2 linked regions of the Tardiphaga sp. vice304 genome follow. Each later gene encodes a partner of the first gene's protein in a complex. Links are inferred from orthologs where the notes say so. Each region holds a gene or a part of one and is shown on either strand. Other genes may lie near its edges.

Region 1 (7,887 bases):
ATGTCGGCTCGTCGCCGTTCGCATCGCCCGCGGTGCTGTGCTCGATCGCCCATATGCAGACCAGCGGCGGCGTCTGGTATCCGGTCGGCGGCACCCGCGCGGTCGCCGAGGCTCTGAAGAAGCTCGGCGAGAAACTCGGCGTGGCCTATCACACCGGCCGCGAGGTCGAGAAGATCGTGATCGAGGGCGATGCCGTTCAGGGCATCGTGCTGGCCGGTGGCGAGCGCATTGCGGCCTCTGCCGTGATCTCCAACATGGATTCGATCCGCACCTATGACGAGCTGGTCGGCGGCAATGCGGCCAAGCACTATAACAATGCGGGCTATGAGCCGGCGTGCTCGGGCGTGGTGCTCTATCTCGGCCTCAACAAGCGTTACGATCACCTGCTGCATCATGACTTCGTGTTTTCCGACGATGCCCATGAGGAGTTCGACGCCATCTACAAGCGCGGCGAGCCGGCACCGGACCCGACCTGCTATATTGCGGCGCCGGCGCAGTCTGATCCGAGCGTGGCGCCGGAAGGCGGCGAGGCGCTTTACGTGCTGGTGCACACGCCGTATCTGCGGCCGCATCACAACTGGTCGGAGATGTTCCCGAAATATCGTCAGGTCATTCTCGACAAGCTGAAGCGCACCGCCGGGTTGACGGATATCGAGGACCGCATCGTGTTCGAGCGGCACCTCACGCCGCAGGACATCCATGACCGCTACAAGGTGCTGAACGGCGCCATCTACGGCCTTGCCAGCCATGGCAAGTTCACCGGCGCGTTCAAGCCGGGCAATCGCAGCCGTTTCGTGCAGAACCTGTATCTGGCCGGTGGCGCCGCGCATCCGGGGCCGGGCATGCCGATGGTGATGATGTCCGGCTGGATCGCGGCGGACGCGCTGGATGCCGACCGCCGCGCGGTCCCCGCGACGTGACCATGTTGAAGCGCAGCGCGGACGATCGCGCCGCGCTCGCCATTGCCCAACGGTCGGTGCCCGTCTTCCGGCTGTTCGGCTGGATATTCGAGCGGACTTTCAAAAGCGGCTTTCACGCCGCGCGCATCGCCCGCGCGATGCCGCCGCCCACAGCCGCGACGGCTCGGATCGTGATCTACAGCAACCATCCGTCCTGGTGGGATGGCGTGGTCTATGTCTTGCTGGCGAAACATCTGTTTCCGCAACACCGCGTCTACACGCCGGTCGATGCCGGGATGCTCGACCAGTACGGTTTCCTCGGCAAGATCGGTTCGTTCGGCGTGGCGCAGAACACAAGGCGCGGCGCCGCCGATTTCATCGCCACAAGCAAGGCGGTGCTGGCGCTCCCCAACGGGTTGCTCATCGTCGCCGCGCAAGGGCGCTTTGCCGATCCGCGTGAACGGCCATTGGCGTGCGGCGCCGGCATCGCCCACCTTCCGGACCACGTCGCCGGCGTGACCTTCGTTCCGCTGGCGATCGAATATCCGCTGTGGCTTGAAAAGCAGCCGGAGATGCTGTTGCAGTTCGGCGAGGCGGTCGATGGCGATATGCTCGGCGCGCTGCCAGTGTCCGAGCGACTGGCGCGGCTGGAAGCCGCGCTCGAACGCACCATGGACCGATTGGGGGCCGCGTCGATCGCGCGCGATGCAAACGCCTTCGACCTCTGGCTCGAGGGCACGATGGGCGTCAACCCGTTCTACGACGCCTGGCGCCGTCTGCGGGCGATGGTGCAGGGCCGACGTTTTCATGCCGAACACGGAGCAGACAAGTGATGACCGCCCTCGTCGTGCTGGCCCTGTGTCTCGGCCTCATTCCGGTCTGCAATACATTTGCCAACTGCCTGTTGCTGCGCCGCCCGCGCGCTTCCGGGAAAGTCCCGTCGGTCGCCATCCTGATCCCGGCCCGCAATGAAGAGCGAACGATTCTGGCCTGCATCGATGCGGCGCTGGCCAGCCGCGGCGCGACGATCGAGGTGATCGTGCTCGATGACGGATCGACCGACAGCACCGCCGCTATCGTGGCCAAGCGCGCCTCGGGCGATGCCCGACTCCGGCTGGTAACAGCGCCGCCGCTGCCGCTGAACTGGAAGGGCAAACCGCACGCCTGCCATCTGCTTGCGTCCCACGCGCAGTCCGACTTCCTGCTGTTCGTCGATGCCGACGTCACGCTGGCGCCGGATGCGGCCGCGGCGCTCACGAACGCCGATGTCGATCTGGTCAGCGGCGTGCCGCGCCAGCGCGTCGTCGGCATCGTCGAAAGCGCGGTGGTGCCGATGATCAACGGCCTGATCTATGGCTATCTGCCGATTTTTTTCATGCGCGCGATGCCCGCGAACGAAGCCCTCACGGCGGCCTGCGGCCAGTTGATGATGGTGCGCGCCCAGGCCTATCGTGCCTGTGGGGGCCATGCCGCCGTGGCTCTGGCCATGCATGACGGGCTGCAACTGGCGCGGCATTTCCGCCGCTCCGGCTTTCGCACCGATCTTGTCGATGCAACGCCGCTTGCAACCTGCCGCATGTATGATACCGCCGCCGCCGTGTGGAGCGGGTTTTCCAAGAATGCGACGGAAGGCATGGCCAAGCCGGTCGCCCTGCCGGTCTGGAGCACGCTGCTGATCGGCGGCTGGTTGCTGCCGTCGGTGCTGCTTGTCGCCGGATTGCTGGGTGCGCCCGTCGCGCCGTTGCCGCTGCTGGCCGGGCTCGTCGGCCTGCAGACCGCCGCGCGTATCGCCCAGGCCGTCAAATGCGGGGAGCCCGCGCGGGCCGTGCTGCTGCATCCGCTCGGGGTTATCCTGACGCTCGCCATCCAGTGGAATGCCCTGATAGGCTATTACCGTGGAAAATCGGTCGAGTGGCGCGGCCGATCCTATCAACCGACAGCGTGACAGACATGATCGCCCAATCGACCTCGGCCCCCGCTGTCCAGCCCGCCTTCGACGGCCTGCGCGCCGCGTTCCTGCTCGACGGAGGCCTGACGCTCGACCAGCGTCGCGGCGCGCTGAAGGCGTTGCGGCGAAGCCTCATCGATCACGCCGATGCCTATGTCGCCGCCATCGATGCGGATTTCCGCGGACGGTCGCGGCACGAGACGTTGCTCACGGAAGTCGTGGTCGTGCTGTCGGCCATCGACGATACGCTGCCCAGGCTGAAGCGCTGGGCCGCGGCGAAAAAGATCCGGCTCGGTTTTCCGTTCTGGCCCGCTGCCGGTGAAATCCGGCCGCAACCGCGAGGCGTCGCCGGAATCGTGGCGCCCTCCAACTATCCGCTGCAACTGACCTTGATGCCGTTGATCGGTGCGCTGTCGGCCGGATGCCGGACGTTGATCAAGCCGTCCGAACTGACGCCGCGCACCGCCGACCTCATCGCATCCCATCTCGGCAAGACCTTCGATCCGTCGGTCGTGGCGGTGGTGACGGGCGATGCCGAGGTGGCCCGGGCCGTGACCGAGCTGCCGCTGGATTTGCTGTTGTTCACCGGCTCGTCGCGCGTCGGCGCCGTCGTGGCGCAGGCCGCGGCACGGCAGATGACGCCCGTCATTCTGGAACTGGGCGGCAAGTCGCCGGTGGTCATCGACCGCAGCGCGGATCTCGACATGGCTGCTCAGTCGATCATGGCGGGCAAGTTGATCAATGCCGGGCAGACCTGCGTGGCACCTGACTATGTCCTGGTGCCGCGCGAGAGCAAGGATGCATTGATCGCCGCGCTGCGGCGCGCTGCAGCCAGCCTGTATCCTCAGCCGGAAAACGGCGATTATTCCGCGATCGGGTCCGACCGGGCGCTGTCGCGCCAGCACGATCTGGAGAACAACCAGCGCGTCATTCCGTTGTTCGATGCGGCGGTGGCGGCGCCGCGCCATACGCCGAAAGTGATCGACGCGCCGTCGCCCGACAGCGCCGTCATGCAGGAAGAGATCTTCGGGCCGCTGCTTCCCGTGATCGCCTATGACGACATCGAGGAAGCCACGGCGACCATTCGCGGGCTGCCGTCGGCGCTCGTCATCTACTGGTTCGGTGAGGTCAACGATCGCCTTGACGCGCTGATCTCGCGGACGCAATCGGGAGCCGTCAGTATCAACGAAACGGTCCTGTACGCCGGCATCAGCGCGTTGCCGTTCGGCGGGATCGGCCCTTCCGGCTGGGGGCGCTATCATGGCAAGGCGGGTTTCGATTCATTTTCGCACGAGCGCGTCCTGTTCCGCCAACCCCGATGGAACATCGCGAAAATGATGCGACCGCCCTTTGGAACGCACGCGGACGGCATCCTGAAGCTTCTGCTCCGCAACAAGTAGCCAATCGGACCGTGAATTCCGCGACGGTGTTCCCGGTTCTCGGCGTTCATCGAAGCGCCGCCTGCTGCTTGAACTTCATCAGAGGTCTCTGCCGAACCCGCCGCCTGGGCCCTACACGTTGATTCACATCAACTTTTCCCTCACGCAGTGCCGTAAATGTCAATTGCGCGGCCGGTTCAGAAATGGTGTAACCCGACCCGTGACGACCGCTTTGAGGCGGTGACACCGGGACGGAAACTGTCGATGACGCTGTGGTTTGTGTTCGCGCTGATGACCGCCGCGGCGATCTTTGCCGTGCTGTGGCCGCTCGGCCGGGCGCGCTCGACGGCCGGCGGCACCGAGGCCGCGGTCTACAAGGACCAGTTGGCCGAGGTCGGCCGCGATGCGGAGATCGGGCTGATCGGCCCGAATGAAGCCACCGCCGCCCGGGTCGAGATCAGCCGCAGGCTGCTCGCCGCCGACGAGGCCGAACGCGCGGTTCCCGCCAAGAACCGCCCGATCTTTCGCCGCGCTGTCGCGCTGGTTGCGCTGATCGGACTGCCGCTGATCGCCGTGGCGTTTTATGGACGGCTCGGCTCGCCCGATATGCCTGACGTCCCGCTGGCGTCGCGCAGCCAGACGCCTACCGTGGCGCAGCCGCTCGATAATCTGGTGGCGCAGGTGCAGGCGCATCTCGAACAGAACCCGACCGACGGCCGCGGCTGGAACGTGCTGGCGCCGGTGCTGGTCAAGCTCGGTCGTTTCGACGAGGCGGTCGCCGCCTACCGCAACGCCATCGCCCATGCCGGCGACAGCCCCGGCCGCCGTGCCGATCTCGGCGAGGCCATCGCGGCCGCCGCCAATGGCGTGATCACCGCCGACGCCAAGGCCGAATTCGAACGCGCGGTGGCGCAAGACGCCAATGAGGTCAAGGCGCGCTACTTCCTCGGGCTTGCCGCCGAGCAGGATGGCCGCAATCAGGACGCCGCCGCGATCTGGGGCGGCATGCTCGCCAAGGCGCCGGCGGACGCGCCGTGGCGCACGACGGTGCAGGCCGCGCTGGCGCGGGTCGGCGGCCCCGCGCTGCCGGCGCTGTCCAGCGAGACGATGGCTGCGGCGCAGGGCATGGAAGCGGGCGACCGCAACGCGATGGTGCTGGGCATGGTCGATCGCCTCGCCACGCGCCTGAAGCAGGATGGCAGCGACGTCGAGGGATGGTTGCGGCTGGTGCGTGCCTATATGGTGCTGGGCGATCGCGACAAGGCGAAGGGCGCGCTGATCGAGGCACGCCAGGCGGTCGGCACCGACGCCGGCAAGCTGCAGCAGCTCAACGACGGGCTCAAGAGCTTCGGATTTGACGGGTAAGCATGATGCCGAAAAGTGTGCAGCGGTTTTCGGATGACATCATGCTTCTTGAGAGGCAATCATGACTCGCAAGCAACGACGATTGACGATGATCGGGGGCGCGCTGGTGGTTCTGGCGATCGCCGCCGGGCTGGTGCTCAACGCGCTCAGTTCCTCCATCGTGTTCTTCTCGACGCCGACCATGGCGATGGAAAAGCAGCCGCCGGTCGGCAAGCGCTTCCGGCTCGGCGGCATGGTCGAGCAGGGCTCCCTGGTGCGCGGCGACAATCTGGCGATCAGTTTCAAGGTGTCGGACGGCGGCGCGACGTTGCCGGTGACCTACAAGGGCATCCTGCCCGACCTGTTCCGCGAGGGGCAGGGCGTGGTCACCGAAGGCGCGCTGGATGCGTCCGGTGTGTTCAGGGCCGATACCGTGCTGGCCAAGCATGACGAGAACTACATGCCGAAGGAAGTCGCCGACGCGCTGAAGAAGCAGGGAAGGTGGCAGGAAGGCGAGGGCGGCAAGCCGGTCGCGACGAGCGCGCCGAACGCGCCTGCGAGTATCACGCGATGATCGCCGAAGCAGGTCACTACGCATTGGTGCTGGCGCTGGCGCTGGCGCTGATCCAGTCGACGGTGCCGATCCTCGGCACGCAATTGCGCGATCCCGCGCTGATGAACGTCGGCCGCTCGACCGCGCTGGCGCAGCTGCTGTTCGTCGGGCTGTCGTTCGCCGCGCTGACGGCGCTGTACATCACGTCGGATTTCTCCGTCGCCAACGTCGTCGAGAACTCGCATTCGTCAAAGCCGCTGCTCTACAAGATCACCGGCGTATGGGGGAACCACGAAGGCTCGATGCTGCTGTGGGTCTCGATCCTGGCGCTGTTCGGCGGCCTCGTCGCCGCCTTCGGCAACAACCTGCCGCTGACGCTGCGCGCCAATGTGCTGGCAGTGCAGGGCTGGATCGCCAGCGCGTTCTATCTGTTCATCCTGATGACCTCGAACCCGTTTTTGCGCCTAGCCAATCCGCCGATCGAGGGCCGCGACCTCAATCCGGTGCTGCAGGATATCGGCCTCGCGGTGCATCCGCCGATGCTCTATCTCGGCTATGTCGGCTTCTCGATCTCGTTCTCCTTCGCCGTCGCCGCTTTGATGGAAGGCCGCATCGACGCCGCCTGGGCGCGCTGGGTGCGGCCGTGGACGCTGGTGGCGTGGGTGTTCCTCACGCTCGGCATCGCGATGGGCTCGTACTGGGCCTATTATGAACTCGGCTGGGGCGGCTGGTGGTTCTGGGACCCGGTCGAGAACGCCTCCTTGATGCCGTGGCTGGCCGGCACCGCGCTGCTGCATTCCGCGGTGGTGATGGAGAAGCGCAATGCGCTCAAGGTCTGGACCATCTTGCTGGCGATCCTGACGTTCTCGCTGTCGCTGCTCGGCACTTTCCTGGTGCGCTCCGGCGTGCTGACCTCGGTGCATGCTTTTGCCACCGATCCGACGCGCGGCGTGTTCATCCTGATGATCCTGTGCTTCTTCATCGGCGGCAGCCTGATGCTGTACATGTGGCGGGCGCACGCGCTGAAGCAGGGCGGACTGTTCGCGCCGATCTCGCGCGAGGGCGCATTGGTGCTGAACAACCTGTTCCTCACCACTGCCTGCGCCACGGTGTTCGTCGGCACGCTGTATCCGCTGGCGCTGGAGATGATCACCGGCGCCAAGATCTCGGTCGGCGCGCCGTTCTTCAACCTGACCTTCGGCCCGCTGTTCGTGCCGCTGCTATTGGCGGTGCCGTTTGGGCCGCTGCTGGCGTGGAAGCGCGGCGATCTCGCCGGCGTCGCGCAGCGGCTGATGGCCGCCGGCATCGCCGCCCTCGTCGCGGTGGCGATGGTGTGGGCCTGGACCTCGGGCGGCGCGGCGCTGGCGCCGCTGGCGATCGGCCTTGCGGTATTCGTGATCGCCGGCGCCGTCACCGATATCGCCGAGCGCGTCAGCCTGTTCCGGGCGCCCCTCGGCACGACATGGCGCCGCGCCCGCGGCCTGCCGCGCTCGACCTGGGGCACGGCCTTCGCCCATGCCGGGGTTGGCGTGGCGTTGATCGGCATCGTCTGCGAAACGACCTGGAACAGCGAATATATCGGCACGCTGAAGCCGACCGACACCGCGAAACTCGCCGGCTATGAGTTGCGGCTCGACGACATCACGCAACGGCGCGCCGAGAATTTCCAGGAGATGCTGGCGCATTTCACGATTCGGCTGAACGGCGACGTAATCGGCACGCTGTCGCCGTCGAAGCGCAACTTTACCGCGCGGCAATCCTCGA
Region 2 (7,931 bases), 2.1 Mb from region 1 along the record:
CGCCCAGTCGCGCGACGAGCCATTGCCGTATTCGGCACCGGCGAACACCACCAATGGCACCTTCTCGGCCTGATACTTCATGGCGGCATCGTAGATCGGCATCTGCTCGCCGTCCGGCCAGTGCTTGGTCATGCCGCCTTCCGGCACGTTGCCGTCAGCGCCCTGCAGCATGAAGTTCTTGATGCGGATATTGGCGAAGGTGCCGCGCATCATGACCTGGTGATTGCCGCGCCGCGTGCCGTACTGGTTGAAGTCGGCCGGGCGCACCTGATGCTCCGACAGGTACTTGCCGGCGGGCGAGGTCAGCTTGATCGCGCCGGCCGGCGAGATGTGGTCGGTGGTGATCTTGTCGCCGAACATCGCGAGGATCCGTGCATCGACGACGTCGACGATCGGCTCCGGCTCGATCTTCATGCCTTCGAAGTAGGGCGGGTTCTGCACGTAGGTCGATGCCATGTTCCAGGCATAGGTCTCGCTCTCGACGGTCTCGATGCCCTGCCAGTTGACGTCGCCCTTGAACACGTCGGCGTACTTCTTCTTGAAGATCTCCGCGGTGACGAATTCCTTCATGTAGGAGTTGATCTCCTGCGTCGTCGGCCAGATGTCCTTGAGATAGACCGGGCCGTCGGTGCCTTCGCCGATCGGCTCGACTGCCAGGTTCTTGGTCACGGAGCCGGCCAGCGCATAGGCGACCACCAGCGGTGGCGAGGCCAGATAGTTCGCCTGCACGTCCGGCGAGACGCGGCCTTCGAAGTTGCGGTTACCCGACAGCACGGCGGCGGCGATGATGCCGTTGTCGTTGATCGACTTCGAGATCTCCTCCGGCAGCGGGCCGGAATTGCCGATGCAGGTGGTGCAGCCGAAACCGATCAGGTTGAAGCCGATCTTGTCGAGGTCCTTCTGCAGGCCGGAATTGGCGAGATATTCGCCGACGACCTGAGAGCCCGGCGCCAGCGAGGTCTTCACCCACGGCTTCGAGGTCAGGCCCTTGGCGACCGCGTTGCGGGCCAGCAGGCCGGCGCCGATCAGCACCGAGGGGTTCGAGGTGTTCGTGCAGGAGGTGATCGCGGCGATCGCCACGTCGCCATGGCCGAGGTCGAAATCGCGGCCGTCGACCTTGAAACGCATACCGTGGTCGGTGGCCTTCTTGTATTCGGCCGTCATCGCGGCCTCAAAACCCTCCGCAATGGCGGGCAGCGCGACGCGGCCTTCGGGACGCTTCGGGCCGGCCATCGAGGGGACGACGTCGCCGAGGTTGAGCGACAGGGTCGCGGTGAACACCGGATCTTCCGAACCGGCGGTGCGGTACAGGCCCTGCGCCTTGGCATAGGCCTCGACGAGGGCCACGCGCTCGGGCTTGCGGCCGGAGGTGGTGAGGTATTCCAGGGTCGAGGCATCGACCGGGAAGAAGCCGCAGGTGGCGCCGTATTCCGGTGCCATGTTGCCGATCGTGGCCTTGTCGGCGACCGACATGACATCGAGGCCGGGGCCGTAGAATTCGACGAACTTGCCGACCACGCCCTGCTTGCGCAGCATCTGGGTGACGGTGAGCACGAGGTCGGTGGCGGTGACGCCTTCGTTCAGCGCGCCATCGAGCTTGAAGCCGATCACTTCCGGCAGCAGCATCGACTGCGGCTGGCCGAGCATCGCGGCTTCCGCCTCGATGCCGCCGACGCCCCAGCCGAGCACGGCGAGGCCGTTGACCATGGTGGTGTGCGAATCGGTGCCGACCAGCGTGTCGGGGTAGGCGACTTCATAGGAGCCGGGCTTGCCGTCGACGGTCATTTCCTGGACGCGGGTCCAGACCGTCTGGGCGAGGTATTCGAGATTGACCTGGTGGCAGATGCCGGTGCCGGGGGGGACGACCGAGAAGTTCGAAAATGCCTTCTGGCCCCATTTCAGGAACTCGTAGCGCTCCTGGTTCTGCTTGTATTCCTCGGCGACGTTCTTGCCGAAGGCTTCGTTGTTGCCGAAGAAATTCACGATCACGCTGTGGTCGATGACCAGATCTACCGGGACCAGCGGGTTGATCTTCTCGGCGTCGCCGCCGAGCGCCTGCATCGCGTTGCGCATCGCGGCGAGATCGACCACGGCGGGGACCCCCGTGAAATCCTGCATCAGCACGCGTGCCGGGCGGAACGAGACCTCGTGCTCGAGCTTGCGGGTCTTCAGCCATTCCGCGACGGCTTCGATGTCGGCCTTCTTGACGGTGCGGTTGTCCTCGAAGCGCAGCAGGTTCTCCAGCAGAACCTTCATCGAATAGGGCAGCTTCGAAATGCCGGCCAGGCCGTTCTTTTCGGCCAGAGGCAGGCTGTAATAGACATAGGTCTTGTCGCCGACCTTGAGGGTCGTCTGGCATTTGAAGCTGTCGAGCGAGGTCATATGGAGCGGTCCCAATTCTTCGTTACAGGATACCCGGTAAAAGGTATCAATACACCGCAGCAGGGCAGCCTGAGTGGCTTGCGGGTCTCGATTGTGTGCTGCATCAAGTTCCGGCTTATAGAATCTTTCTAGAGGCGCCGCCACACCGACAATCGTTTCGCAGCAATGCGGTATCAGGCAACGTGGCAACGCGCCCTTCACCTAGCAGAGGGCCGTGAAAGGACAAGGATGCGGCTCTCGGGACGCGGTTTGCGATGTGTGCGGGGCGGCCGCGAGGTGTTCGCCGGGCTCGATTTCGACGCCGAGGGCGGCGAGGCGCTGGCCGTGGTCGGCCCCAACGGGGCGGGCAAAACGTCGCTGCTGCGGCTGATCGCCGGCCTCCTGGCGATGGAGGGCGGTACGGTCGCGCTCACCGGCGGCGATGCCGAGCTGACCCTGCCCGAGCAGGCGCATTATCTCGGCCACCGCGACGCCATGAAGCCGGCGCTGACGGTGACGGAAAATCTCATTTTCTGGGCGGAGTTCTTTGGTGGTACGCCGGGCGATCCCGCCGAAGCCATTGCCGCGGTGGGGTTGAGCCACGCCGCCGCGCTGCCGGCAGGCTTTCTCTCCGCCGGCCAGCGCCGCCGGCTGTCGATCGCGCGGCTTCTCGCCGTGCACCGCCCGATCTGGCTGCTCGACGAGCCGACCTCAGCGCTGGACCTGGCCAGCCAGCGGGTGTTTGCCGGCCTGATGACCGCGCATCTCGGCCGCGGCGGCATGATTATAGCTGCGACCCACGCGCCGCTCGGGATCGACGCGCGGGAATTGCGCATCGGGGGAGCGTCGTGAGGGGGCGAATGTTGGCAACTCGACCGGCCTTCTTCCTTCCCTCTCCCCTTGTGGGAGAGGGTGGATCGAACATGCGGAGCATGTTCGAGACGGGTGAGGGGTGCCGCAACCGACGTCGCCTAGCTACCCCTCATCCGACGCGGCCTGCGGCCGCGCCACCTTCTCCCACAAGGGGAGAAGGAAGAAGGGGGCGCCCCTCATGACCGCCCTCGGCGCGCTGATTCGCCGCGACATCCGCATTGCCATGCGGGTCGGCGGGGGCGCTTTGATCGGGGTGCTGTTCTTCCTCACCGTGGTCGTGCTGATGCCGTTCGCGCTCGGCCCGGATCTCGCGCTGCTGGCGCGGCTGGGGCCGGCGATCCTGTGGATCGGCGCGCTGCTGGCCAGCCTCCTGACGCTCGACCGGCTGTTCATGGCCGACCAGGACGACGGCTCGCTCGACCTCATCCTGATGAGCCGGACGCCGCTGGAATTGACCTGCGCCGCCAAGGCCTTCGCGCACTGGATCGCCGCCGGCCTGCCGCTGATCGTCGCCACCCCGGTGCTCGGCCTGCTGCTCAATCTCGACGGCACTGCCACGCTGGCCGTGGCGTTGACGCTGCTGGCCGGCACCCCGGCGCTGACCTTCACCGGCATGATCGGCGCAGCACTCGCGGTTTCGCTGCAGCGCGGCGGACTGCTGCTCGCCGTTCTGGTGCTGCCGCTGTCGATCCCGGTGCTGATTTTCGGCGTCGCCGCGGCGAATGCCGCCATCGACGCCGGACAATTGTCGTTCGGCACGCCGTTCTCGATCCTGTGCGCGCTGTCGCTGGCGAGCCTGGTGATCGGCCCGTTCGCCGCCGCCGCCAGCCTGCGCCACGGACTGGATTGACCGGTGTTGCGCCCGATCAACTCTCCGCATGGCCGCACGATGCTATGCCAGTCGCATTGCCTGCAGCCGCCGCGGCGATTATTGGAAGTGCCATGAGCTTAAGTGAACTCGCCAATCCTACCCGGTTCCTGTCGCTGACCACGCGCGTGCTGCCGTGGCTGGCGGGACTGACCGCGCTGCTGCTGGCGATCGGCCTGTACCAGTCGGCGATGGTGCCGGACGATTATCAGCAGGGCGCCACCGTCAAGATCATGTTCGTCCACGTCCCCAACGCCTGGCTGGCGATGTTCGTCTGGGGCGCGATGAGCGTGGCGTCGCTGGGCACGCTGGTGTGGCGGCATCCGCTGGCCGACGTCGCCGCCAAGGCCGCAGCCCCGATCGGCGCCGCCTTCACCTTTCTGGCCTTGGTTACCGGCTCGCTATGGGGCCGGCCGATGTGGGGCACCTATTGGGAATGGGACGCGCGGCTGACCTCGATGCTGATCCTGTTCCTGATGTATCTCGGCCTGATCGCGCTGTGGCGCGCGGTAGAGGATCCGTCGCGCGCGGCGCGCGCCGCAGCCGTGCTGACGCTGGTCGGCGCCATCAACATCCCGATCATCAAATTCTCGGTCGACTGGTGGAATACGCTGCACCAGCCGGCCTCGGTGCTGAAGATGGGGGGCTCGTCGCTCGACAAGTCGTTTCTCTATCCGCTGCTGGTGATGGGGGTGGCGTTCTCGCTGCTGTTCCTGACGCTGCATCTGGCCGCGATGCGTAACGAGATCCTGCGCCGCCGCGTGCGCTCGCTGCAGATGCTGCAGGCCAGCCAGCGACCGGCGCTGCCATGATGAGCCTCGGTCCCTATGCCAGCTTCATCGTGACGTCCTACGCGCTGGTTGCGGCCGTGATTGCGATCCTGATCGTCTGGATCGCGATCGACCATCGCCGCGTCAAGGCCAGGCTGCATCAGCTCGAGGCCTCCGGCGTCAGCCGCCGCTCCGGCCGCAGCGCCACGGACGTATCATGAGCGACACCGCAGCCCCCAAACGCCGCCCGCTGCTGATGGCGCTGCCGCTGCTCGGCTTTGCCGTGGTCGCCGCTCTGTTCTGGTTCAAGCTCGGCGCCGGCGATCCCGCCAGGCTGCCCTCCGCGCTGATCGGCCGCCCGGCGCCGGCCACCGCGCTGCCGGCGCTCGAAGGCCTGACGGCGAATGGCGCGCCGGTGCCGGGGCTCGATCCCGCGCTGTTCATGAGCCGCGTCAGCGTCGTCAACGTCTGGGCGTCGTGGTGCGTGCCGTGCCACGACGAGGCGCCGCTATTCATGACGCTGGCGCAGGACAAGCGCCTCCAGATCGTCGGCATCAACTACAAGGACGGCGCCGACAATGCGCGCCGCTTCCTCGGCCGCTACGGTAACCCGTTCGGCATCGTCGGCGTCGACGGCAACGGCCGCGCCTCGATCGACTGGGGCGTCTACGGCGTGCCCGAGACCTTCGTCGTCGGCCGCGACGGCCGCATCAGCTACAGACTGGTCGGCGGCGTGACGGCGGCGAATTTCGACAGCGTGCTGAAGGTCGAGATCGAGAAGGCGCTGAACAAGGGAAGTTAAACCCGGCGTCGTCCCGGCCCGGCGAGGGCGAGCGATCCAACACTGTCATTCCGGGATGCAGCAGACGGCGTAGCCGGCTGATGCAGACCCGGAATCCCGAAGTGTTTTGCGCTGGACATTTCGAGATTTCCCGCCACTCCTACTGGAGTAGCTGAGGTTCGCTCGCAACTGGCGTCGCTCGCGCCCCGGAATGACAGCTAAATAAACTTCCGCCTTTAGCTGCCGTTCATTTTCGCGCCTTGCGTCCGCCATGAATCGACAGCTAGCTTGCATCGTTACTTAAACCGTCCTTGGAGGGACATTTCGATGCGTCATTTCTCGATTGCTTCACTCACCGCCGCTGCACTCACCCTTGGCCTGCTCGCCGCCTCGCCCTCGATGGCTCAGACCGCGCAGCCCGCGGCGCCTGCCACCAAGATGGCCCCCGCCGCGCCTGGCAAGATGGCACCTGCCACCGAATCCAAGATGGCGCCGGCGCCGAAGGCCGAACTGCTCGATCTCAACTCCGCCAGCATCGAGTCGCTGGAAACGCTGCCGGGCATCGGCAAGGCCTATTCCGCGGCGATCGTGAAGGGCCGTCCCTACAAGGGCAAGGACGAGCTGGTGCAGAAGAAGATCGTGCCGGAAAAGACCTATGAAGGCATCAAGGACAAGGTGATCGCCAAGCAGAAGAGCTGAGCGACCCCTTGATCGCATGAAGACAGACGCATCGGCGCAGTCGCGCCGGTGCGTTTTTACTTCGTCACTTCGCCTTCGTCGGCAGCGCTTTTTTCCAGCGACACCGGTGCCAGCGCGTGGCGCTTGACCAGCGGCATCTGAGTCAGCGCAAAGATCATGGTCAGCGGCACCATGCCGAACACCTTGAAGGCGACCCAGAACTCGGTGGTCTGGGTGCGCCAGATCAGCTCGTTGAGAACAGCCATCGCGGCAAACCACAGCGCCCAGCGCAACGTCAGCACGCGCCAGCCCTGCGGCGTCAAATTGAATACCTGGTCGAACATGATGGCGATGAAAGAGCGGCCGAACAAAAGCCCGCCGCCAAGGGTCGCGGCGAACAGCGCATAGACGATGGTCGGCTTCATCTTGATGAAGGTCTCGTCGTGCAGCAACAGCGTCAGCGAGCCGAACACGATGACCACGACGGCCGTGACGATCGCCATCATCGGTACGTGCTTCGTCACCACATAGGATGCCACCATCGCGATGATCACCGCCACCATGAAGGCGCCGGTGGCGACGAACAGATTGGCCTTGGCGTTGGCGACGAAGAAGACCAGCAGCGGCCCGAGTTCGGTGGCGAACTTGAACAGCGGGTGTGGCTGTTTCCTGTCGAGGATCTCGGTCATCTCAGCTCTCGATTCAATTGTCGATTCCCGCAATCGCCTGCGCGAAATCCCGTGCGGTGAACGGCGCGAGATCGTCGATCCCCTCGCCGACGCCGATGAAATGCACCGGCAGTTTGAACTTCTCCGCCAGCGCGACCAGGATGCCGCCGCGCGCGGTGCCGTCGAGCTTCGTCATCACGAGGCCCGTGACGCCAGCCATACGATGAAACACCTCGACCTGCGACAGCGCGTTTTGTCCCACCGTGGCGTCCAGCACCAGCAGCACCGCATGCGGCGCGGAGGTATCGACCTTCTTGATGACGCGCACGACCTTTTCCAGCTCGATCATCAGCTCGGACTTGTTCTGCAAGCGGCCGGCGGTGTCGATCAGCAGCACGTCGGTCTTGGCAGCGCGCGCTTCGGTGACGGCGGTGAAGGCGAGACTCGCCGAATCCGAGCCCTGGGCGCCCGCGATCACCGGCACCTTGTTGCGCTCGCCCCAGACCTTGAGCTGCTCGATGGCCGCGGCGCGAAACGTGTCGCCGGCGGCGAGCATCACGCTACGGCCCTCGGATTTGAATTTCTGCGTGAGTTTGCCGATCGTGGTCGTCTTACCGGACCCGTTGACGCCGACCACCAGGATTACGAAGGGCTTTTGCGCGGCGTCGATGACCAGCGGCCTGGCGACGGCGGACAGCACCTTCTCGACTTCGCTGGCCACCACGGCCTTCACGTCGTCGGCGGAGATCGCCTTGTCGTAGCGGCCATGGCCGACCGCGGCGGCGATCCGCGCCGCAACCTCGGTGCCCAGATCGGCGCGCAGCAGCACATCCTCGATGTCCTCGAGCATGGCGCGGTCGAGCTTGCGCTTGGTGACGAGGTCGGCGACCGCGGTCCCCAGCGAGCTCGAGGTACGTTTCAATCCGCTGGAG

The links.
Region 2: the proteins of ccmE (region 1) and ccmB are in contact, whole or in part, in a solved structure (PDB 8CE8), measured with the Escherichia coli proteins. The link is inferred for Tardiphaga sp. vice304 from one-to-one orthologs.

The regions. Positions count from the first base shown.
Region 1 is NZ_CP041402.1:2,614,910-2,622,796, forward strand. What follows is about bases 4,701-7,398. They hold ccmE (cytochrome c maturation protein CcmE), read left to right. Parts: upstream 4,701-5,652; coding sequence 5,653-6,144; downstream 6,145-7,398. Other genes in these bases: ccmI (c-type cytochrome biogenesis protein CcmI), read left to right, coding at 4,701-5,591; FNL56_RS12405 (heme lyase CcmF/NrfE family subunit), read left to right, coding at 6,141-7,398. In the rest of the region: FNL56_RS12375 (phytoene desaturase family protein), read left to right, coding at 1-920; FNL56_RS12380 (lysophospholipid acyltransferase family protein), read left to right, coding at 923-1,732; FNL56_RS12385 (glycosyltransferase), read left to right, coding at 1,732-2,844; FNL56_RS12390 (aldehyde dehydrogenase family protein), read left to right, coding at 2,850-4,247; more of ccmI, read left to right, coding at 4,491-4,700; more of FNL56_RS12405, read left to right, coding at 7,399-7,887. UniProt on the Escherichia coli protein: Heme chaperone required for the biogenesis of c-type cytochromes. Transiently binds heme delivered by CcmC and transfers the heme to apo-cytochromes in a process facilitated by CcmF and CcmH.
Region 2 is NZ_CP041402.1:525,177-533,107, forward strand. The notes cover bases 2,507-5,248. They hold ccmB (heme exporter protein CcmB), read left to right. Parts: upstream 2,507-3,412; coding sequence 3,413-4,084; downstream 4,085-5,248. Other genes in these bases: ccmA (heme ABC exporter ATP-binding protein CcmA), read left to right, coding at 2,611-3,213; FNL56_RS02415 (heme ABC transporter permease), read left to right, coding at 4,177-4,914; ccmD (heme exporter protein CcmD), read left to right, coding at 4,914-5,093; FNL56_RS02425 (DsbE family thiol:disulfide interchange protein), read left to right, coding at 5,090-5,248. In the rest of the region: aconitate hydratase AcnA, read right to left, coding at 1-2,382; more of FNL56_RS02425, read left to right, coding at 5,249-5,674; FNL56_RS02430 (ComEA family DNA-binding protein), read left to right, coding at 5,981-6,352; FNL56_RS02435 (septation protein A), read right to left, coding at 6,409-7,020; signal recognition particle-docking protein FtsY, read right to left, coding at 7,034-7,931. UniProt on the Escherichia coli protein: Required for the export of heme to the periplasm for the biogenesis of c-type cytochromes.